DNA from 3 places in the Aquamicrobium terrae genome. Region 3 is predicted to be linked to each of the others. Evidence: predicted binding sites of a transcription regulator. Region 3 holds the regulator's gene; each other region holds the start of a gene.

Region 1 (7,239 bases), 2.0 Mb from region 3:
ACGGTGCGGATTGCGGCGCGATCCTCCGGGCGGGCGGTACGTATGGCATTCATGACAGCTTCATCCCCGTCGACAGCCGCGCCCCGCGCAAGAACTCTGGCGCAGCGACAGGGCGCGCGCCGGCCCGCTGCACCTCGGTGAGCCGTACCGCGCCGGCCCCGCAGGCAATGGTGAGACCGTCGTCGAGCACCGTGCCGGGTTCGCCGGCACCATCCGCCAGCGTCGAGCGCAGCAGCTTCAGCCGTTCGGGCTTGCCGCCCGCCTCGAACTCGCACCAGGCGCCGGGAAACGGCGACAGGCCGCGTATATGATTGTGCACGTCCCGCGCCGGCCAGCTCCAGTCGACCCGTGTTTCCGCCTTGGCGATCTTTCTGGCGTAGAGCGCGCCTTCCTGCGGCTGCGGGGTAAAGGCGAGCGTTCCGGCTTCCAGCTTCGCCAGCGCCTCCAGCATCAGCGCCGCGCAGGCCGGCATCAATTCGTCATGCAGCTCGCCGGCCGTCATGTCCGGCCCGATCGACAGCTTGCTGGTCAGCGCCACCGGGCCGGTGTCCAGCCCCTCTTCCATGCGCATGACCATGACGCCGGTTTCGGCGTCGCCGGCCATGATGGCGCGCTGGATGGGAGCGGCACCGCGCCAGCGCGGCAACAGCGAGGCATGGCCGTTGAGGCAGCCGAAGCGGGGGGCGTCCAGAATGGCGCGCGGCAACAGCAGCCCATAGGCGACGACCACCGCCACATCGGCCTGCAGCGCCCGGAAGGCCTGCTGCTCCTCGTCTCCCTTGAGCGACAGCGGCGTCGAGACGGCGATGCCCAGCCTTTCGGCCTCGCGCTGCACCGGCGACGCGGTCAGTTCCAGCCCGCGCCTTCCGGCCGCCCGCGGCGGCTGCGTGTAGACGGCGGCGACGTCATGGCCGGCTTCGGCAATGGCGCGCAGCGTGGGCACGGAAAAATCCGGCGTGCCCATGAAGACGACGCGCAAGGCCATGGTCTCAGCCGACGAGACGGCCGGCCGGCTTCTCGCGCGCCAGCTTGCGGAACTTGCGCATGACCATGTCGCGTTTCAGCTTCGAGATGTGATCGATGAACAGCACGCCGTTGAGATGGTCGATCTCGTGCTGCAGGCAGGTGGCCATCAGCCCTTCGGCAGCCATCTCCTGCGCCTTGCCGTCGCGGTCGACATATTTCACCCGCACCGTGGCCGGGCGCTCGACCTCGGCATAATATTCGGGGATCGACAGGCAGCCTTCCTCGTAAACCGAACGCTCGTCGCTGCTGTGCAGGATTTCCGGGTTGACGAAGACATGGGGGGCCGGCTCCTCGTCCTCCTTGGCAAGGTCGATCACCAGAAGCCGCAGGGGCAGGCCGACCTGGATGGCGGCAAGGCCGATGCCCGGCGCCTCATACATCGTCTCCAGCATGTCGTCGGCCAGCTTGCGCAGCGAATCGTCGACACGCTCCACCGGCCTGGACATCTGGCGCAGCAACGGATCGGGAAGGATGATGAGCGGCTTGATCGTCATTGCGCTCACCTAAGACCTCGCCGGTGCGGCGTCAACCGGGCAGATCGATATCCGTTCACGTTTTGATCTGGCCGAAGGGGGCGAATCTGTTATGGTGCGCCGATGAACGACCTGCCCGGCCCCCTCTCCCTGCCCATTATCCAGCTCGGCGCCACGACCATCACGCTCGGCCAGTTGCTGGCGTTCGGCGCCTTGCTGTTCGCCGCGCTGCTGGTGGCGATGGTCGTCGCCCTGTGGCGATCGGCCAATGCGCGCGCGGCCGCCGCGGCGGAAGCGGCCGACAATGCCCGCGACGCGGAAGCGCGCATGGCCGAGATATTGCGCAGCCAGGCCGAGATGCAGGGCCGCATGGGCGCCATCGCCGAAGTGTTCGGCTCGCGGCAGGCGGAGCTGACGCAGTCGATCGGCCAGCGCCTCGACGCCATGAGCGGGCGGCTCGGCCAGACCATCAGCGAACAGACCCGCGCCACCCACGAGAACCTCGCCAGATTGCAGGAGCGACTGGCCACCATCGACAGCGCGCAGGGCAACATACAGGCGCTGGCCGGGCAGGTGGTGCAGCTCCAGGCGATCCTTTCCAACAAGCAGACGCGCGGCGCCTTCGGCCAGTCGCGCATGGAAGCGATTGTCGCCGACGGCCTGCCGATGGGCTCCTACGAGTTCCAGGCCACGCTTTCCAACGGCAGCCGGCCGGATTGCCTGGTTAAGATGCCGAACGACGCGCCGTCGCTGGTCATCGACGCGAAATTCCCGCTCGAGGCCTGGAACGCCATTCGCGCCGCCGAAACGGCCGAGACGCAAAAGGCGGCGGCACAGGCCTTCCGCCGCGACGTCGAGGTTCATATCCGCGACATCGCCGACAAATACCTGCTGCAAGGCGAAACGCAGGACACGGCCTTCATGTTCGTGCCCTCCGAATCCGTGTTCGCCGAGATCCACGAGAATTTCGAGGCGCTGGTGCAGCGCGCGCACCGCGCGCGCATCGTCATCGTCTCGCCCTCGCTGCTGATGCTGTCGATCCAGGTTATCCAGGCCATCCTCAAGGACGCCCGCATGCGCGAGCAGGCCCACGTCATCCAGGGCGAGGTGATCCGCCTGATGGAGGATGTGAGCCGGCTGGACGAGCGGGTGCGCAAATTGCAGACCCATTTCGGGCAGGCCTCGAAGGATATCGACGACATCCTCGTCTCCAGCACCAAGGTGACGAAGCGCGGGCAGAAGATCGAGGCGCTGGAATTCGGCGGCGGCACGGCGGATGAGGCGGACGAAAAGACCGGCCCCTCGACCGCGCGCACAGCGGCTTCGAAGACCGGGCAGCTTCGGCTGCGCGTCGTCGAGGACGCCGAGTAGGCGATAACATTTTCGGATTTTGACGGAGTAGCCCTTTTACCGCCCCGCAGGGAAGACGGCCTTCGAAAGGTATCCTCACCGCAAACGGAGGGAAGTCCCGGCAGAGAAGGGGAAAATTTTCACTTGCAGCTAACGACCGCCGAACCGGCCGGCCCATGCCGGTTGGCAGCGCAACTCCCTCCCTTCATCAACTCTGATGGTTTTGATTGTCTCTGAGCCTTGCGTTGAGGGTTATGATGATCTTTCGCATGGTCGCTGCGATTGCGAGGATCGGTGGTTTTCCGTTGGCGATGAGGCGCGCGTAGAAGGCGGCGAACTCGCCTTGTCCGGCAGCGGCGCGCAAGGCCGGCATGAAGAGTGCGGTCCTGACCTGCGGTCTGCCGCCGCGCTGGCGTCGCCGGCCCCTTGCTGTGCCGCTCTCGTTGGGGTGCGGCGCGGTGCCGGCCAGCGCTGCGGCCTGTCGGCGCTGGAGATGGCCGAGCTCGGGCATCAGGGCGAGGATCGTCACGGCGCTGACCGTGCCGATGCCGTTCATGCCGGTGCAGATGGCGACGCGGTGGCGCAGGCCCGCGTTTTGCGCCACCAGCGCGGCGATCGCCCGCTCGAGCGCCGCGATCTGCCGGGTGATTGTTGCGAGCATGGCCCGAAACGAGGCGGCCATCGCCCTGGCACCGGGTGCCCGTGACCGGTTCTGCTCGGCAACCTTGAATGCGACCAGGTCGGCCCTTCGGCGCACGAGGGCCTGCATCTGCTTCTCGTCGGCGTCGGGCGCCTGCCACAAGGGCAGCTTCGTCCAGCGCTCGCGTCCATAGGCGGCCATCTGCGCGGCGTCGATGGCGTCGCTTTTGCCCAGCGTTCCGAAGGAGCGGATGAAGGCCTTGAGCCTGAGCGTGTCGGCGCGGTGGCCGGCGATGCCGGCCCTCAGGCACTCTTCCAGGAGCAGCAACTCGTAGCCGCCCGTCGGTTCGCACACGACGAGATCGGGGCGGCTGGTCCTGAGCAGCGAGCGGATGGCTGCGCGGCTGTTGGCGACAGTCGCAGCCGTGATGCCGTCATCGACGGCCAGCCGGTCCCTGGCGACATCGACACCGAGGCAGCGGACGGGCGCATGGTGCAGGAAGGTCATGACGGTGCTATCCTTTGCAGGCTTCGGATTGTTTGCGGGCGTGGTGGTGGGCCAGAGGCCCGATCAACTCTCCAAGCGGGGGTGCAAAGGCGGCAGAGACCTTGATGACGTCGGGTGTCGGCCCGATCCCGGAACCGGTCGCCTGCCGCCGAGGCTGCGGGTTTGCAGGCCCGCAGCCTCGCTGCTCAACCTACCCCATATCGATCAAACAATCCCGGAAGCCGCAGCGAAGCGGCGGCTGTCCGCGATCCATCCCGTGACGTTTGAAGGGTCCGGCATGGATTCCCGACGCTCTCAATTCGCTTCGCTCATTTCGAGGCCGGGAATGACGGGCAGACCAGATCATTTCACCTTTGAAGCGGCACCGGCGACTGGTCGGGCCGGATGGAGCTGCAAGGGTCCCTCAGGCTCCCATCCGCCGCCGCCGCAGCAAAGAAGCAAGGAAAGCTCCTTTCACGGCATCGCCGGGACCGGTCGCTCGGCCTCAAGCCCCGAACCTGATCCTGACTTGCTCCGGTGCATTGCAGTGATGCGATTGCGGCCCTTGATCCTTTTTCCGTCCGGACTTATGTCCCGAACCGTGGGGACGACCCCACCGTTTCAGGCTTGGTCCATTAGCCACTGGCACGCCCGGCTGGTATCGGCGGATTGAGGCAGGCTGAAATTCATGATCAAGGTCGGGACGACCCGCCATCGAGACGGAGCGTTCCATGCACTGGATTTTGCTGTTCATCGCCGGCCTGTTCGAAACCGGCTGGGCGATCGGCCTCAAATACACCGATGGCTTTACGAAGCCGCTGCCGACAGTTCTCACCGCGCTGTCGATGATTATAAGCGTCGTGCTGCTGGGGCTCGCGCTCAAGCATCTGCCGGTCGGCACCGGCTATGCGGTGTGGACCGGCATCGGCACGGTGGGCACGACCCTGCTCGGCATCTGGCTGCTGGGCGAGCCGGCAACCGTGGCGAGGCTCGCCTGCATCGGCCTCATCGTTGCCGGCATCATCGGCCTGAAACTGGCCGCCTGATAGCCGGTCCGTGATTCCTGCCAGTCGGCGGACGGCGAAGCGCAGCCTGTCCGGATGACGAACAGATCGGTTCCCGCGATCCCGGCCGGGATGAGAGACTGCTGCATCTCGACCGGAATTGCCATCACTGGTGATTTACGACCACGCCGGTTCCGGGCAGCGCTTCGGCCACAAATACCAAAAGACCGGTCCCCGTTCGGGGCCGGTCCTTCGGACTTACGACCATAGCGCGTTCAGCGGACGGTGAAGCCCGGCGGCATGCGGCCGCCACGGGCCTTGCGAGCGGCGTAGCGCGCGTCGCGCTTGGCCTTGCGTTCAGCCTCGAGAGCCAGTTCGGCAGCGATTCGCTCGGCTTCCTCGGCCTCGCGGATACGGGCCTGCTCGGCGGCGATACGCTCCGCCTCGGCACGCTCGGCAGCCTCGCGGGCCAGCTTTTCCTGCTTCAGGCGGGCCTTCTCGGCCTCGCGCTCGGCACGGGCGGCCAGAATGGCCTCACGCTCGGCCTTGCGGGCGAGAACGCGCGGATCGTCTTCGGCCGGACGCTGCTTGAAACGCTCGAGAAGAGCCTTCTTTGCATCACTAGCGGCATTGCGCCGCTCAAAAATGTCTTTTTCCCTGTAGATAGCCAACTTTACTTCCCTGAAATCGGTTCGCGTGCCTTACATACGGGCCAAACGCCAGACTTCAAGCGCCAAAACGGCATGCCAGCCATGAATTCCTGGCATGTTGCCCTGCGACGACACTTTCCGGCGCCCTGTTTGCGCACGCCATGCACGCACCCTATATCCGGCGCAACCTGACACGGAAGCCCGGCATGACATCACTCTCCGTCCTCGACCTGTCGCCCGTCACCCAAGGCGGCACCGTCGCGCAATCGCTCGCCAACACGCTCGACCTCGCCCGCGATGCCGAGCGGCTCGGCTACAAGCGCTACTGGCTGGCCGAGCACCACAACATGCCGGGCATCGCCAGCGCCGCCACGGCAGTGGTGATCGCCCATGTCGCGGCGGGCACCAGCACGATCCGCGTCGGCGCGGGCGGCATCATGCTGCCCAACCACGCGCCGCTGATCATCGCCGAGCAGTTCGGCACGCTGTCGGCGCTGTATCCGGGCCGCATCGATCTGGGCCTCGGCCGTGCGCCGGGCACCGACATGGTGACCGCGCAGGCACTGCGCCGCAATCTCGACGCCTCGGTCGACAATTTCCCGCGCGACGTGGTCGAGCTGATGGCCTATTTCGAACCGGCGGCGGAAGGCCAACGCGTGCACGCCATTCCCGGCGAGGGCGAGAAGGTGCCGGTCTGGATCCTCGGCTCCAGCCTCTACGGCGCGCAGCTCGCGGCCATGCTCGGCCTGCCCTATGCGTTCGCCTCGCATTTCGCCCCGGCAGAGATGGAGCGGGCGCTGGAGCTTTACCGCTCGCGCTTCGAACCCTCGGCGCACCTGGAAAAACCGCACGTCATGCTCGGCCTCAACGTGGTCGCCGCGCCGACCGACGACGAGGCGCGCTACCTGTTCAGCTCGCTCCAGCAGGCCTTCGTCAACCTGCGCAGCGGCCGTCCCGGCAAGCTGCCGGCACCGGTGGAGAACTATGCGGAACAACTTGGGGCGCAGGAGCGCGCCATGCTCGGCCATGCGCTGTCCTGCGCCATCACCGGCTCGCCCGAAACCGTGAGGCTCGGGCTCGACGCCTTCATCCGCCGCACCGGCGCCGACGAACTGATGGTGACCGCACAGGTGTTCGACCATGCGGCGCGCTTGCGCTCGTTCGAAATCCTGGCGGACGTGCACCGGCAAATGGCCAAGGCGGCATAGGTTTAAGTCTGTAGCGGGGCTATTTCAGCGCGCGCACCAGCCCGGCATCGGGGAAACAGGTGGCCGGGCGACCGTTCTTCGCCTGCCAGTCGCCGATCGAGCGCCGCGTCTTGAATCCGGGCAGGCCGTCGGCGCCGCCGACATCGTAGCCCTTGGCCTCCAGCGCCCGTTGCAGGCCGGCGATGTCGGATCTGTAGAGCTTGTCCACCGCGCCCCAGCGCCCGGCGAAGCCCTTGTCGCCATAGGCGATGCGATCGCCCGCATGGCCGATGAACAGGGCATAGAGGTCGCTCATATTGTAGTCCTTGAGGACGTAGAAATTGGGCGTGACGATAAAGGCCGGCCCGTTGCGCCCGGCCGGCATCAAAAGGAAGCCTTCGGCCCGCGCCTCATGCGCCGGGA
Region 2 (7,239 bases), 3.0 Mb from region 3:
GCCACCAGAACGTCATGCTGGTTGTAGGCCCGGTGCTCCAGTTCGACGATGCCGCGGTCGGGCTTCGATTTCGATTTGCGCACCGAGATCACAGTGGTCTCCACCCGCACCGTATCGCCGTGGAACAGCGGGTGCGGGAACACCGTGTCCTTCATGCCGAGATTGGCGACGGTGGTGCCGACGGTCAGGTCGTTGACGGCGATGCCGATCATCAGGCCGAGGGTGAACAGCGAATTGACCAGCGGCCGTCCCCATTCGGTCTTCGATGCGAACTCGAAATCGATGTGCAGGGGCTGCGGGTTCAGCGTCATGACCGAAAACAGCATGTTGTCGCTTTCGGTCACCGTCTTGCGCAGCGCGTGGCGAAAGACATGCCCGACCTCGAATTCCTCAAGATACAATCCGGCCATGGCGCTCTCCTCCTTTTGCACTTTTGATAGGACCCTGCCGCGCGCGCTGCAAGCGGCAGACGCCCGGGAAAACATGGTGAACGCTTTATTAAGCCATTGGGCCTATCGTGGATTTCAGAGCCGGGGCTGGCTTTCGGGGGTTGGGCGCAAGTGATGGTTGTTTCGCATTTCCTCAAGTGGATCTGCACGGCGAAGGTTTCGGAACGCGCCGCCGCCGCCGCCGCCCTTGCCAACGCCTATGTGCAGCACACCCTGCCTTTCGAGGACCGGTGCGCCGCCGAGGCGGCACTCACCCTTTTGCTGGACGATCCGTCCTCCAAGGTCCGGCAGGCCATGGCCGAAGCCTTGTCGATGAGCCGCCATGCCCCGCCGCAGGTTATCGCCGCTCTTGCCGCGGACCAGCCGGAAGTGGCCGCGCTCGTCGTCGCGCGCTCGCCGCTGCTGACCGATGCCGACCTGATCGACCGCGTCGCGGCGGGCACCGTGGCCACGCAGAAGCTGGTGGCCGACCGCCCGTCGGTCTCGATGCCGGTGGCCGCCGCCATCGCCGAGATCGGCGAGGCCGATGCCTGCGTGGTGCTGCTGAAGAATTGCGGCGCCGACATCGCCTCGCTGAGCTTTCGGCGTATGGCCGAGCGCTTCGGCCATGTAGGCGCGGTGCGCGAGGCACTGATCGCGGACATGCGCCTGCCGGCGGATTGCCGACACATGCTGCTGGTCAAGCTCGGCGAGACGTTGAAGGGGTCGCCCCTGGTGCAGGCGCTGATGGGCGCTGCACGAGCCGAGCGCCTGATGCGCGATGCCTGCATCAAGGCTTCGCTGACCCTGATCGAAGGCACGCAAGGCGACGAACATGCCGCGCTGGCGGAACATCTGCGCCTGCGCGGCGACCTCACGGCGTCCTTCCTCATTCGCACCGTGGCGCATGGCAAGATCGATTTCTTCGGCAGCGCGCTGGTGGTGCTGACCCGCCGCAGCGAGCAGCGGGTGGCTTCCCTTCTCGCCGCCGGCAACGATGTGGCGTTGCGCGCGCTGCTCACCGGCGCCGGCCTGACCGAGGCCACCCACGCCGTCATCCTGCGGGCGCTCAAGGTCTGGCGAGAGGTTGCCAATGGCAAGCGCGTCGCCGGGGTGCAGGAGGTGAGCTGGCTGATGCTGAAGGAGCTCGGCGGGCAGGGCGCGCAAGGTGAACTGGCCACGCTGGTGAAATCCATCCATCTCGATGCGCTGCGCGAAAACGCGCGCGGCCACGCGCTGGCTATCGCCGCCGCCTGACGGAACGCTTCACGCCCTGCGGTTGAAGAAGGCCGGGTGATCCTCGATCGCCGCCGCGATGACGCGCATGGCCGCCGCTGCCTGCAAGGCCTCGGTCGTACCGGCCTCGGCGATGTCCTGCGCTTCCTGTCGGGTCCTGGCGATGATCGTGTCCCATGAATGGCCGGACGGCGGCACGAGCAGGCCGCGCGCGATGTCGCGCAGGAACCGGGAGGCTGCGTCCCTGGCGGGTTGCGTCAGCACGCCGCCGAGCTGCAACTTGCGCAGCCGCAACACTTCCAGCCCGGCCGTCACCGCCGCCACGCTGCCGCCGATGAGGATTTCGCCGTCCTTGCCCTTGGCTTGCAGCAGCGGCATCAACTGGCTGATGCGGTCATAGGCGAGGCTTTCGAAGGCGGAACGCCGCGCAATGCGCTCATGCAGGCACAGCCGCGCCAGATCCTCGCGCATGGCCCGCACGATGCGTTCCGCCGTTTGCTGCGGGTCGACCGGAAGCACTACCTGGAAGACACCCATGGCAAGCAGAATCCCGATCAGGATGGAACCCGAACCGGCAAGAAATTCCACCGGATCGTAGGTCATCACCTGATGCGGGCTGAGAAATGCAAGGAAGTTGATGGCGAACGCCGTTGCCACGCCGGTCAGGCGCGGATTGGCCATCGCCAGCGTCGCCGGCACCAGGATCGGCACCGCGAACAGCGTGAACCAGAAGAATCCGGGAAAGGCCGGCAGGAGGAGTTGGCCCACCACGAAGGCGAAGGGCAGCGCGAGCAGGGTGCCCTTGAAGAAGCCCCATGCAACCTTGACCGGGAAGGGGCGCGCCGCGAACAGGCTGGAAACGACCGCCACGATGATGACGGTGCCTTCCGTGGCCGACCATTGTGTTTCGAGCCAGAAGGCTGCGACGAGCGCGGTCGCCACCATAGCGCGCACGGCATTGCGCCATGCCGCATGGCGGTCGCGGTGGATCAGCAACGCGGGTTGCCGGCGCGTGCGCAGTCTGTCTCGCGGCTCCTGCCGCAGCATGTCGAGGCCGCGCAAGGCGCCTTTCAGGGCGTGAGTGAACTCGGCCGCCAGGGCAAAGCGCGAGGCGGTGGCGACGGGATCGTCGGTTCCCATGTCGCGTGGCAGGGTGGATGTCCGGGCGGCGACATCGTCCAGGCGTGCGATGAAGGGACCGGTGTCGTCCAGTCCGTCGGTGGCAAGGTCGTCCACCACCGATTTCAGCGCATCCCTTACCGGCCGCAGCGTCTTGTTGTCGGGCATGGCGTGGGCATGCAGCATGCGGGCCGCTGAGATGGCCGACAGAAGATGGCCGATCGTGCGGCGCAGGGATTGCGCGCGGCTCGCCCGGCCCGGTGTTTCGAGCCGGGCATAGGCCCGCATCTCGCCAAGCGCCTGCGTGTCCGCGATCAGCTTGCGATGCAGCGCCCGCAGCTTTGTGATCTCGGCGCCGGAAAAGGCTCCGGCTGCATAGGCCGCGAGATCGTTGATGGAGCGGGCCAGCCGCAGGCTCAGGGCCTCGCTGGCGAGTTGCGGCAGCATCAGCCGGCTGCTGAGTCCCGCACAGACGATGCCGACGATGATCTCGCCGCAGCGCGTCAGCGCCAGTTCATGAAGAAGCTGCGGCTCGGTGAAGGCCGGCAGGCCGATGATCAGGGCGGTGTAGCCGGCAAGGGCTGCGCCATAGGCTTCCGGATTGCGCAGCAGCGAGGAAAGCCAGGTGCAAAGCCCGATCCACAGGGCGAGTATCGCCAAGAACAGCCACGCATTGCCGCCGAAAACCGGGACGAAGAACAGCGCGGCCAGCGCGCCCGCCAGCGTGCCGGCCAAGCGGAAAAAGCCCTTTGCCAGCACCATGCCGGCAACCGGCTGGGCGACGATGAACACCGTCATCATTGCCCAATGCGGCTGGCCGAGCCCCAGTGCATAGGCGACGAGCAGCGCGACCAGCCCCGCCAGCGTGGTGCGCAGCGCAAAAATCCAGTCGCTGCGCGTGGGGCGTATCAATCCTGCGAGCCGGTCCCGCATTCTGGTCCCGGCGCGCATCGCGGTGTCAGATGTCCAGCGCGTCAGTTTCGGCGAATTCGGCGCGTTCGCTGATGAAGCGGAAGCGGGATTCGGGCTTGGTGCCCATCAGCGCGTCGACCGCGTCGCGGGTGGAGGCTTCCTCGTCGAGCACCTCCACGCGCAGCAGCGTGCGCTTCTTCGGGTCCATGGTGGTTTCCTTGAGCTGGTGCGCCATCATCTCGCCCAGACCCTTGAAACGGCCGATCTCGACCTTGCCGCGCCCGGTGAACTGGGTGCGCAGCAACTCGTCCTTGTGGGCGTCGTCGCGCGCATAGGCCACCTTGCCGCCCTGCCGGATCGAATAGAGCGGCGGCACCGCCATGTAGAGATGACCGCCTTTGATGAGCTGCGGCATCTCCTGATAAAAGAAGGTGATGAGCAGCGAGGCGATGTGCGCGCCGTCGACGTCGGCGTCGGTCATGATGATGACGCGGTCGTAGCGCAGGTCTTGCTCACGGTATTTCGAGCGGGTGCCGCAGCCCAGCGCCTGGATCAGGTCCGAAATTGTCTGGTTCGCGGTCAGCTTGTCATGGCCGGCGCTGGCGACGTTGAGGATCTTGCCGCGCAACGGCAGCACCGCCTGGCTGGCGCGGTCGCGCGCCTGCTTGGCCGAACCGCCCGCCGAATCGCCCTCGACGATGAACAGTTCCGCGCCGGCCGCCGCGTTCTGCGTGCAGTCCGCCAGCTTGCCCGGAAGCCGCAGCTTGCGCACGGCCGTCTTGCGCGACACCTCGCGCTCCTGACGGCGGCGCACGCGCTCGTCGGCGCGCTGGATCACCCAGTCGAGCAGCTTGGTGGCTTCCTGCGGATTGGCCGCCAGCCAGTGGTCGAACGGATCGCGCACGGCGCTTTCGACGATGCGCACCGCCTCGACGGTGGCCAGGCGATCCTTGGTCTGGCCAACGAATTCCGGCTCGCGGATGAACACCGACAGCATGCCGGCGGCCGAGATCATCACGTCTTCGGAAGTGATGACCGAGGCGCGCTTGTTGCCGGTGAGATCGGCATAGGCGCGCAGGCCGCGCAGGAGCACGTTGCGGAAGCCGGTTTCGTGGGTGCCGCCTTCGCCGGTCGGGATGGTGTTGCAGTAGGAATTGAGGAAGCCGTCGCCGCCGAACCAGGTCACCGCCCATTCCACGGAGCCATGGCCGCCCTGACGCTCGGTCTTGCCGGCGAAAATTTCGCGCGTGACCTGGAAATCGCCGTTGAGCGAGGCGGCCAGGTAGTCCTTGAGGCCGCCGGGGTAATGGAACTCGGCCTTGGCCGGCGTGTTGTCCTTCTCGCCGATGAGCGACGGATCGCAATTCCAGCGGATTTCGACGCCGCCGAACAGATAGGCTTTCGAGCGCGTCATCTTGTAGAGGCGCGCGGGCTCGAATTTGGCGCCCTTGCCGAAAATCTGGTCGTCCGGCTTGAAGCGGATCCTGGTGCCGCGCCGGTTGTGCACGTCGCCCAGATGCTCCAGTTCGCCCAGCGGCTTGCCGCGCGAGAAACGCTGGCGGTAGAGCTTGCGCCCACGGGCGATCTCGACCTCCAGCTCCTCCGACAGCGCGTTGACGACGGACACGCCGACGCCGTGCAGGCCGCCGGAGGTCTCGTAGACCTTGGAGTCGAACTTGCCGCCCGAATGCAGCGTGGTCATGATCACTTCGACCGCCGGCCGCTTGAATTTCGGATGCATGTCGACGGGAATGCCGCGGCCGTTATCGGTCACGGTCAGGAACCCGTCAGCCGAGAGTTCGACCTCGATGAAACTGGCGTGACCGGCCACGGCCTCGTCCATCGAGTTGTCGATCACCTCGGCGAACAGATGATGCAGCGCCTTTTCATCGGTGCCGCCGATATACATGCCGGGCCGGCGCCGCACCGGCTCCAGGCCCTCCAGAACCTCGATGTCGGCGGCGCTGTAGCCGTCGCCGCTGTCCTTTGGCGGAGAAGCGGCCGGCGCGGGAGCGGCGGCCTTGCGGGCCGCCTGCACGAGCGGGTCGGCCGGTCGCGATGGCGTGCGCACCGGCTGAGGCTTGTCTTCGATGCGGGCGAAAAGATCGTTGCTGTCGTCCATGCGAGTCCGTGAGCGGAGGCTGCGAATCACTTGAGAGTTTGCCACGCTTTGCAGCAGGGCGCGACCGAGGTTCCGGTTCTGTTCGGGAGCGTATGCAGGCAATACAGGCGATTTTCCGCCGGGGCAAGGGTTGGACCCGTCCGGAAAGGCAGAAGGCCGGCATTTTAACGCCGGCCTCCCGAGATTTTTGCAATGTCCTGCGGGCGGTTTACTCTGCCGCGTCGCTGTATGCCGAAACCGGCGGGCAGGAGCAGACCAGGTTGCGGTCGCCGGCCACGTTGTCGATGCGCGACACCGGCGGCCAGTACTTCACGATGGTATCGGCATTGCCGGCCGGATAGGCGGCTTCCATGCGCGAATAGGGGTGCGCCCAGTCGCCCGCCAGCGTCTCCGCCGCCGTATGCGGCGCGTTGACCAGCGGATTGTCGTCTGCCGGCCATTCGCCCTTTTCGACCTTCGCCGCCTCGTCGGCGATGGCGATCAGCGCCTCGCACAGGCGATCCACCTCGGCCTTCGGTTCGGACTCTGTGGGCTCGACCATCAGCGTGCCGGCCACCGGGAACGACATGGTCGGCGCGTGGAAGCCGTAGTCGATCAGCCGCTTGGCGATGTCGTCCACGGTGATGCCCGAGCGGTCCTTGAGCACGCGGGTGTCGAGGATGCACTCATGCGCCACGCGCCCGCCGCGACCCCGGTAGAGCACCGAATAGTGGTTGCCCAGCCGCGCCACGAGGTAGTTGGCGGAGAGGATGGCGATCTCGGTCGCCTTCTTCAGGCCATCCGGCCCCATCATGCGGATGTACATCCAGGTGATGGGCAGGATCGAGGCGCTGCCGAAGGGCGCGGCCGACACAGCATGCTCCGAACCTTCCACGACGTGGCCCGGCAGGTAGGGCTGCAGATGCGCCTTGACGCCGATCGGGCCGACGCCCGGACCGCCCCCGCCATGCGGGATGCAGAACGTCTTGTGCAGGTTCATGTGGCACACGTCCGCGCCGATGTCGCCCGGGCGGGCCAGCCCGACCAGCGCGTTGAGGTTGGCGCCGTCGAAATAGACCTGGCCGCCGTGCCCGTGCACGATGGCGCAGATGTCCTTGGCGCCTTCCTCGAACACGCCATGCGTGGACGGATAGGTGAACATCAGCGCGGCGAGATTGGCGCCGTGCTGCTCGGCCTTGGCCTTGAGGTCGTCGATGTCGATGTTGCCGTCATCCGTGCAGCGCACCACCACCACGCTCATGCCGGCCATGGCGGCGGAAGCCGGGTTGGTGCCATGCGCGGAGGAGGGGATAAGGCAGATGTTGCGATGCCCTTCGCCGCGCGACTTGTGATAGCCGCGAATGGCCAAAAGGCCGGCATATTCGCCCTGGCTGCCGGCGTTGGGCTGCAAGGTCACGGCATCGAAGCCGGTGATCTCGGCCA
Region 3 (7,239 bases):
TGGCGGATGGCGTCGCCAAGGCCAGAGAGGCCATCGACAGCGGCCGCGCCATGGTGGTGCTTGACAGACTGGTCGAGGTTTCCAACGCTTAGCCATGTCCGATATTCTGCGTAAGATCGAAGCCTACAAACGCGATGAGATCGCCGCCGCGAAAGCGCGGGTTTCTCTGGACGATCTCAAGGCGCGCGCCGCCGGACTGGAAAAGCCGCGCGGCTTTCTGGCCGCGCTGGAGGCCCGCAACCACGACGGCCAGTTTGCGCTGATCGCCGAGATCAAGAAGGCAAGTCCCTCGCGGGGGCTGATCCGGCCTGATTTCGACCCGCCCTCCCTCGCTCGCGCCTATGAGGCAGGCGGCGCAGCCTGCCTTTCCGTGCTGACCGATGCGCCGTCCTTCCAGGGCGCGCCGGAATATCTGACCGCGGCGCGCGATGCGGTATCGCTTCCGGCACTGCGCAAGGATTTCCTGTTCGACACCTATCAGGTGCATGAGGCGCGCGCCTGGGGCGCGGATGCCATCCTCGTCATCATGGCCAGCGTCGACGACGACATGGCGCGTGCGCTGGAGGAGACGGCCTTCTCCCTCGGCATGGACGCGCTGATCGAGGTGCATGACGAGGAAGAGATGGAGCGGGCCCTGCGCCTCTCCTCCCGCCTCATCGGCATCAACAACCGCAATTTGCGTACCTTCGAGACGACGCTGGAAACCTGCGAGCGGCTGGCGCCCATGGTTCCGTCCGACCGGCTGCTGGTCGGCGAAAGCGGCATCTTCACCAATGAGGACTGCAAGCGGCTGGCCGCGAGCGGCATCGGCACGTTCCTGGTGGGCGAAAGCCTGATGCGGCATGAGGACGTCGCCACGGCAACGCGTGTCCTGCTCGGTCTCGACGCCGAGGAGGCATTGACGACGTGAGCGACACCCCATCTGCGGCGGGGTCCCGCCTCACCCATATCGGGGCTTCGGGCGAAGCCCATATGGTCGACGTCGGGGAGAAGGCCGAAACCGTGCGCACCGCCGTCGCCGAAGGCAGCGTGCGCATGCAGCCCGCCACGCTTGCCATGATCCTCGAAGGCAATGCCAGGAAGGGCGACGTGCTGGGCACGGCCCGCATCGCAGGCATCATGGCCGCCAAGAAGGCGCATGAACTCATCCCGCTCTGCCATCCGCTGCTTCTGACCAAGGTGTCCGTGGACATCGAGGCGGATCCTGACCTGCCCGGTCTGCGGGTGCAGGCTCTGGCGCGCGTGACCGGCAAGACCGGCGTCGAAATGGAAGCGTTGACAGCGGCTTCCGTCGCCTGCCTCACCATCTACGACATGGCCAAGGCCGTGGATCGTGCCATGGTGATTTCCGAGATAAGGCTGGTTTCCAAGACGGGCGGGAAATCAGGCGACTATCAGTCAGGTGCATGACATGACGCTGGTTCCGCTGGAGACGGCGCTGGAGCGTCTTCTGGAGGACGCCCGCCCCCTGTCGGCCAGCGAAAGCGTGGCGCTGCACGAGGCTTACGGCCGGGTGCTGGCCGAACCGGTGGCGGCGCTGCGCACGCAGCCGCCTTTCGACGCCTCCGCCATGGATGGTTATGCCATCCGGGGAGCAGACGCCGGCGTGGCCGGAAACCGGCTTTCGGTGATCGGCGAAGTCGCGGCCGGCGGCACCTTCCCCGGCACGGTCGGGGCCGGCGAATGCGTGCGCATCTTCACCGGAGCGCCCCTGCCTGCCGGTGCCGATACGGTCGTGATCCAGGAGGACGTGACCGTCGTCTCGCCCGGCATGGTCGAATTGCGCGAACCAACGAGAGCCGGCCGCAATGTCCGGGGCGCCGGGCTCGATTTCGTGGAAGGCGACCTGCTGATCGACAAGGGCCAGTTGCTTGGACCCAGTTCCCTGTCGCTCGCGGCTTCCGCCAATCATCCGCGCCTTTGCGTGGTGAAGCGGCCGCTGGTCGCGATCATCGCCACGGGAGATGAATTGCGCGCACCCGGCAGCACGCTCGGACCCGGCCAGATCATTTCCTCCAACGCCTATGGTGTCGCCGCCCTGGCGCGCGCCGCAGGTGCCGAGGTGCTCGATCTCGGCATCGCGCCCGACAGCAGGGATGCAATCGCCGCGCTGGTGAAGAAGGCCGTTGCCGCCGGTGCCGACGTCATCGTCACGCTCGGCGGCGCATCGGTGGGCGATCACGACCTCGTCCACGAGGTGCTGACCGGCGAGGGCATGACGCTCGACTTCTGGAAGATCGCCATGCGCCCCGGAAAGCCGCTGATGTTCGGCCGGATGGGCGACATCAGGTGCATCGGCCTGCCCGGAAATCCCGTCGCCAGCCTCGTATGCTCGCAGCTCTTCCTGAAACCCCTGCTTGCCCGCCTCGGCGGAAGGCCGTTCCGGCAGGACATGCGTACGGCCCGGCTCGGTGCCAGAATGCCCGCCAACGACCGCCGCCAGGACTATGTTCGCGCCCGCATCGACGAGTTGGACGGCGAACTCGTCGCCACGCCCTTCGACCTGCAGGACTCGTCCATGCTGCGCGTACTGGCCGCCTCGGGCGGCCTCATCGTGCGCGCGCCCTTCGCCCCCGCATCGGACGCCGGCGAGGCCTGCCAGGTGCTGATGCTCGGCTGAACCGCAAGCGATCGCAGCGGGGCGAGGGTTTATAAACCCTGAATCCATTCACTAAACTTTAAACGGTTGCGGAACACAAATGGAACAGATAGTGTTTGTTCCGGGTTTGTTTTCCGATTCTGGATTCGCCGCTGCCGGGGGAGCCGATGCTGACGCGCAAGCAACATGAACTGCTTCTCTTCATTCATGAGAGAATGAAGGAAAGTGGCATTCCGCCGTCATTCGACGAAATGAAGGACGCGCTCGATCTTGCCTCCAAGTCGGGCATCCATCGGCTCATCACCGCGTTGGAAGAGCGCGGTTTCATCCGCCGCCTGCCCAATCGTGCGCGAGCGCTTGAAGTGTTGCGCCTGCCCGATTCCATCGCGCCGGGCCTCCACACGGCAAGGAAGTTTTCGCCCAGCGTCATCCAGGGCAGCCTGGGGCAACCGCCGAAGGACGTGCGCCGGCCACAGTTGGCCAGCAATGACGACGATGCCGGGGCGGCGGTCTCCATTCCGGTCATGGGGCGGATCGCCGCCGGTGTGCCGATCGACGCCATCCAGCACAAGACGCACTCCATCTCCGTTCCGCCGGAAATGCTCTCCGGCGGCGAGCATTACGCGCTGGAGGTCAAGGGCGACTCGATGATCGAGGCCGGCATATTCGACGGCGATACCGTCATCATCCGTAACGGCAACACGGCAACGCCCGGCGACATAGTGGTGGCGCTGGTGGATGACGAAGAAGCCACCTTGAAGCGCTTCCGCCGCAAGGGTGCATCGATCGCGCTGGAGGCCGCCAATCCGGCCTATGAAACCCGGATTTTCGGGCCGGACCGGGTGAAGGTGCAGGGCAGACTGGTCGGGCTCATCCGCCGTTACTGAACAAGGTCACAGCAACCAAACGACGGGCGAATGCTGAGAACTTGCGCCTCGCCTTAAGGGGAAGCGGGACCGCCTTCCGGATTGTTCTGGTGATGAAGTGTCGGATGATGATGCATTCGATGACGATCCATGGACTATTGGAAAAACATTTTTTAACAATTAGATAGATGCTTTTTCTAACGAGCGATTGAGGTGAATTCCGATTGCCGGCAACCAGTTGGAGAGGTGCCGGTCTTCCTGTGCGCAAGCACCAACCCGGACCAGGGCCGGCTCCGTAGGCGTTATCGCCGAGGTATTGGCGGCTTGAAGCCGGTCTATTCCAGGAGGCTATTCCGCCGGTTCTTCGGAGAACGCTTCTCCCCCGATGTCTTCCGCCATGCCGGCAGGTTTATCCGCGACGTTGCCAAGTTCTTCTTCCGTAACGGCAGTCATCTTGCTGCCGGATGCTTTCCGCTCGTAGGGCGGCAGGCCCCTCGCCTCCCGTGAATACCGGCGCTGGTCGTGCCAGGGACGATAGCTGCCTTCGATGGCAAAGCGCACTTCGGCCGGCTGCCCGCCCAGTTCAGGGTCGCCCTTCACAAAAAACGCTTCGGCGCCGCCCTTTTGGGCCAACTGGCGGCGCGTGACGACGGCTACCCGCCGGTCGCGGCACGGATTTCGTGCAGTGGCATCCTCGATCACGATGAGACTTGCATGAGCGCATGCCCGGCGCGCCGTATCCATATCCGGGGCCTGTACGACCAGCGCGCCTGACGGATGACGCGCCAGACACAGCTTTTCGGCACATGCGAAGCCCTCCTCTTTTCCCGAACGGTCGGTACTCGCAGTGATTTCCCCAAGAAGGGCGCCTATATCCTTGTCCTTCAGTTGCCTCGGCCGAAGCACAGTCTCGGCGTCCAGCGCCCGTCTCCAATTGTCGATGGTAAAGACGTTCGGTCGCGGCCGGTTGGCCGCGATCCGGTCGCTTCCCATGGCGACGGCAACCAGCCTCGCATCCTCCGAAATCAGCACGTCGGGTGCGCGCGCCCCACCCAATATCGCCAGGCTCGCCACAGCGAAAGGCAACGCGGCTAGCCGCAGCCAGGTGGTGGTCATGGTCGCAATCACCAGCGCGACCGTCGCCAGTGCCACGGACCCGGCGGATATCAGCCCGACCGCATCGATCGGCGACATGTCGGCGATCCGCTCGGACAGGACGATCACCACGGTCAATCCCTTGCCCATCACCTGCAGCAGCGGGCCGTCCAGGCCGAAAGGCATGGCGAGCGAGGCAAACACCGCAAAAGGCATGACGATGATCGAAACGATCGGCATGACCGCGAGATTGGCCACGAGGCTGAGCGGTGCGACGCGCTGGAAATGCCACGCCGCATAAAGCGTCGTCGCCGCGCCCGCCACCACCGAGGTCGCGGCCAGCCCCACCATCATGACCGCGAAGCGATGCGCCAGCGCACCCGGGAGCGAGCGTTTGGGCGGCATGCCGGACGAAAGCCGGCTGGCGCGGTAATCCGACCACGCCGCATAGGCACCCACCAGCGCCGCCGTCGCCGCAAACGACATTTGGAAACTGGGGCCCACCACCTCATGCGGCGTGACGAGAATGACGACGATTGCCGAAATGGCGAGATTGCGCATGGTGAGCGCGCTTCGGTCGAACAACAGCGCCACCAGCATCACCGCCAGCATGATGAAGGAACGCACCGCCGCAACGACCATGCCGGAAATCAGCAGATAGGCGACAATGGCGAACAGGGCCGCCAGCGCGGCATATTTCTTGACCGGATGGCGCGAGGCGAAATCCGGAAACAGCGCGAACAGGCCGCGCATCAACCCCATCACCGTGCCGGCCACCAGCGCCATGTGCAGGCCGGATATGGAAATGATGTGATAGATGCCGGTCTTGCGCATCGCCTCGTTGATTTCTTCGGGGATGCCGGCACGCACGCCGACGATCAGGGCCGCCGCGATTTCGCCCTCTGGCCCGCCGATGCTGTGCCTGATCCGGTCGGCAACCGATTGCCGCGCCTGCTCGATGGCCGTGCCGATACGCGCACCGGTCGAAGCCGGGCCGGCGGCAGCCGACAGTTCAGGCCCCGACAGGAAAAAGCCGCTGGCGCCGATGCCGCCGAAATAGCTGGCAAAGGAGGTGTCATAGCTGTCGGGCCGAATTGGGCCGCTGGGCGGCAAAAGCCGCACAAGCCCCGTCACTTCGGAGCCGGGGCCAATGTCCGCCGGCAGCTTGCGGGCGGAAGTGCGCACGCGTTGCGGCTGATAGCGCAGTTTCGGGCGCTCGGTGGAGAGGACATCGATGGTAAGCCGCTTGCGGCCGCTGGCCATGTCCTCCACGGTCACGACCCGCCCCGTCAGCCGCACGGTAATGTCCGTGCCCAGCATGCGCGTTCCCATGCGCCAGGTTTCCAGCTTCGAAACAGCCAGCCCGGCAAGGCACAGCAGCAGCGCCAGCAGGCACAGGTGAAGCAGGTAGCGTCGCCGTGCAGCCCAGGCGAGTGCCCCCAGAACAGCAATGATGCCAAGCAGCGGCGTCCAGTCCGGCTCGAAGGCCAGCGAAAAATAGGCAAGCACGCCGATGGAAAGAAAAACCGGCACGAGAAGGAAGCAGGCGCCCCGCTCCTGCTCCAGCACCAAGGCCTGGATCGCAGCCTGCCAGAGCCCGCGCGCCGAAAAGCCATGGAGCAGCGGCTTCGCAACTTGCGGCACCGGCGTGCTTGCCGATGCTGGGTCATCACAATAAGCCGGCGTGGAATAGCTTGAGGGTTCCGGCGCCTGTGGAGCCGGTGCCAGGGCCATGTTCTGCAAGACAAAAAGATTGCGCTCACTGACATCGAGCGGCGCGTTTGCCGCGTCTTTGCCGCCCGCCGACGATAAAGTCACCGGCTCTCCCCTTGCACCCCTGACCTCCTATGGTACATGAACGCGCAAACTGCGAAAGCCCGCCGGGCGGCTTTCGCCACCGCGCGAGAAATGAATGTCTGAGAAGGTCGTCACCCGCTTCGCTCCCTCGCCCACGGGTTTCCTGCATATCGGCGGCGCACGCACCGCGTTGTTCAACTGGCTCTATGCCAAACACGCCGGCGGCACGATGCTGCTGCGCATCGAGGACACCGACCGGGAGCGCTCCACCGAAGCTGCCACCGCGGCCATCCTCGAGGGGCTGACCTGGCTCGGCCTCACCTGGGAGGGCGAGCCCGTTTCGCAATACCAGCGCGCTGCCCGCCACCGCGAGGTGGCCGAGGAACTGGTGCGCCTGGGCAAGGCCTACTATTGCTATGCCACCCCGGCGGAACTGGAGGCGATGCGCGAGAAGGCCCGCGCCGAGGGCCGCCCACCCCGCTATGACGGCCGCTGGCGCGACCGCGATCCGTCCGAGGCGCCCGCAGGTGCCAAGGGGGCGATCCGCATCAAGGCGCCCATCGACGGCGAAACCGTGGTGCATGACCTCGTGCAGGGCGAGGTGCGCTTTCCGAACAAGGATCTCGACGATTTCATCATCCTGCGCTCCGATAGCAACCCCACCTACATGCATGCCGTGGTGGTGGACGACCACGACATGGAGGTGACCCATATCATCCGTGGCGACGACCATCTGACCAATGCGGCGCGCCAGACCGTCATCTATGACGCCATGGGCTGGCAGGTGCCGAAAATGGCGCATATCCCGCTGATCCACGGCGCGGACGGCGCGAAACTGTCCAAGCGCCATGGCGCGCTGGGCGTCGAGGCCTATCGGGCCAT

Evidence for each region. Region 3 encodes LexA, which represses DNA repair genes until DNA is damaged. Its sites were predicted from a motif close to TGTTCNNNNTGTGTTCNG; they were not measured.
Region 1: ACVCNR_RS11655 (DNA recombination protein RmuC) is a predicted target of LexA. The motif match lies at 1,573-1,590, and genes of this name have one in related genera.
Region 2: parE (DNA topoisomerase IV subunit B) is a predicted target of LexA. The motif match lies at 5,886-5,903, and genes of this name have one in related genera.

Annotation. Positions count from the first base shown of each region.
Region 1 is NZ_JBRKLZ010000001.1:2,340,669-2,347,907, reverse strand. It holds gene ACVCNR_RS11670 (GNAT family N-acetyltransferase) at 1-53, opposite strand, end outside; gene fmt (methionyl-tRNA formyltransferase) at 50-985, opposite strand; gene def (peptide deformylase) at 990-1,520, opposite strand; gene ACVCNR_RS11655 (DNA recombination protein RmuC) at 1,623-2,870, shown strand; gene ACVCNR_RS11650 (transposase) at 3,058-3,996, opposite strand; gene sugE (quaternary ammonium compound efflux SMR transporter SugE) at 4,707-5,021, shown strand; gene ACVCNR_RS11640 (DUF6481 family protein) at 5,255-5,650, opposite strand; gene ACVCNR_RS11635 (LLM class flavin-dependent oxidoreductase) at 5,836-6,837, shown strand; gene ACVCNR_RS11630 (lytic murein transglycosylase) at 6,857-7,239, opposite strand, start outside.
Region 2 is NZ_JBRKLZ010000001.1:3,362,261-3,369,499, forward strand. It holds gene ACVCNR_RS16610 (MaoC family dehydratase) at 1-485, opposite strand, end outside; gene ACVCNR_RS16615 (DUF2336 domain-containing protein) at 564-1,685, shown strand; gene ACVCNR_RS16620 (FUSC family protein) at 1,695-3,716, opposite strand; gene parE (DNA topoisomerase IV subunit B) at 3,742-5,817, opposite strand; gene gcvP (aminomethyl-transferring glycine dehydrogenase) at 6,026-7,239, opposite strand, start outside.
Region 3 is NZ_JBRKLZ010000001.1:357,100-364,338, forward strand. It holds gene trpD (anthranilate phosphoribosyltransferase) at 1-92, shown strand, start outside; gene trpC (indole-3-glycerol phosphate synthase TrpC) at 95-910, shown strand; gene moaC (cyclic pyranopterin monophosphate synthase MoaC) at 907-1,410, shown strand; gene ACVCNR_RS01940 (molybdopterin molybdotransferase MoeA) at 1,412-2,620, shown strand; gene lexA (transcriptional repressor LexA) at 2,767-3,486, shown strand; gene ACVCNR_RS01950 (ComEC/Rec2 family competence protein) at 3,814-6,204, opposite strand; gene gltX (glutamate--tRNA ligase) at 6,473-7,239, shown strand, end outside.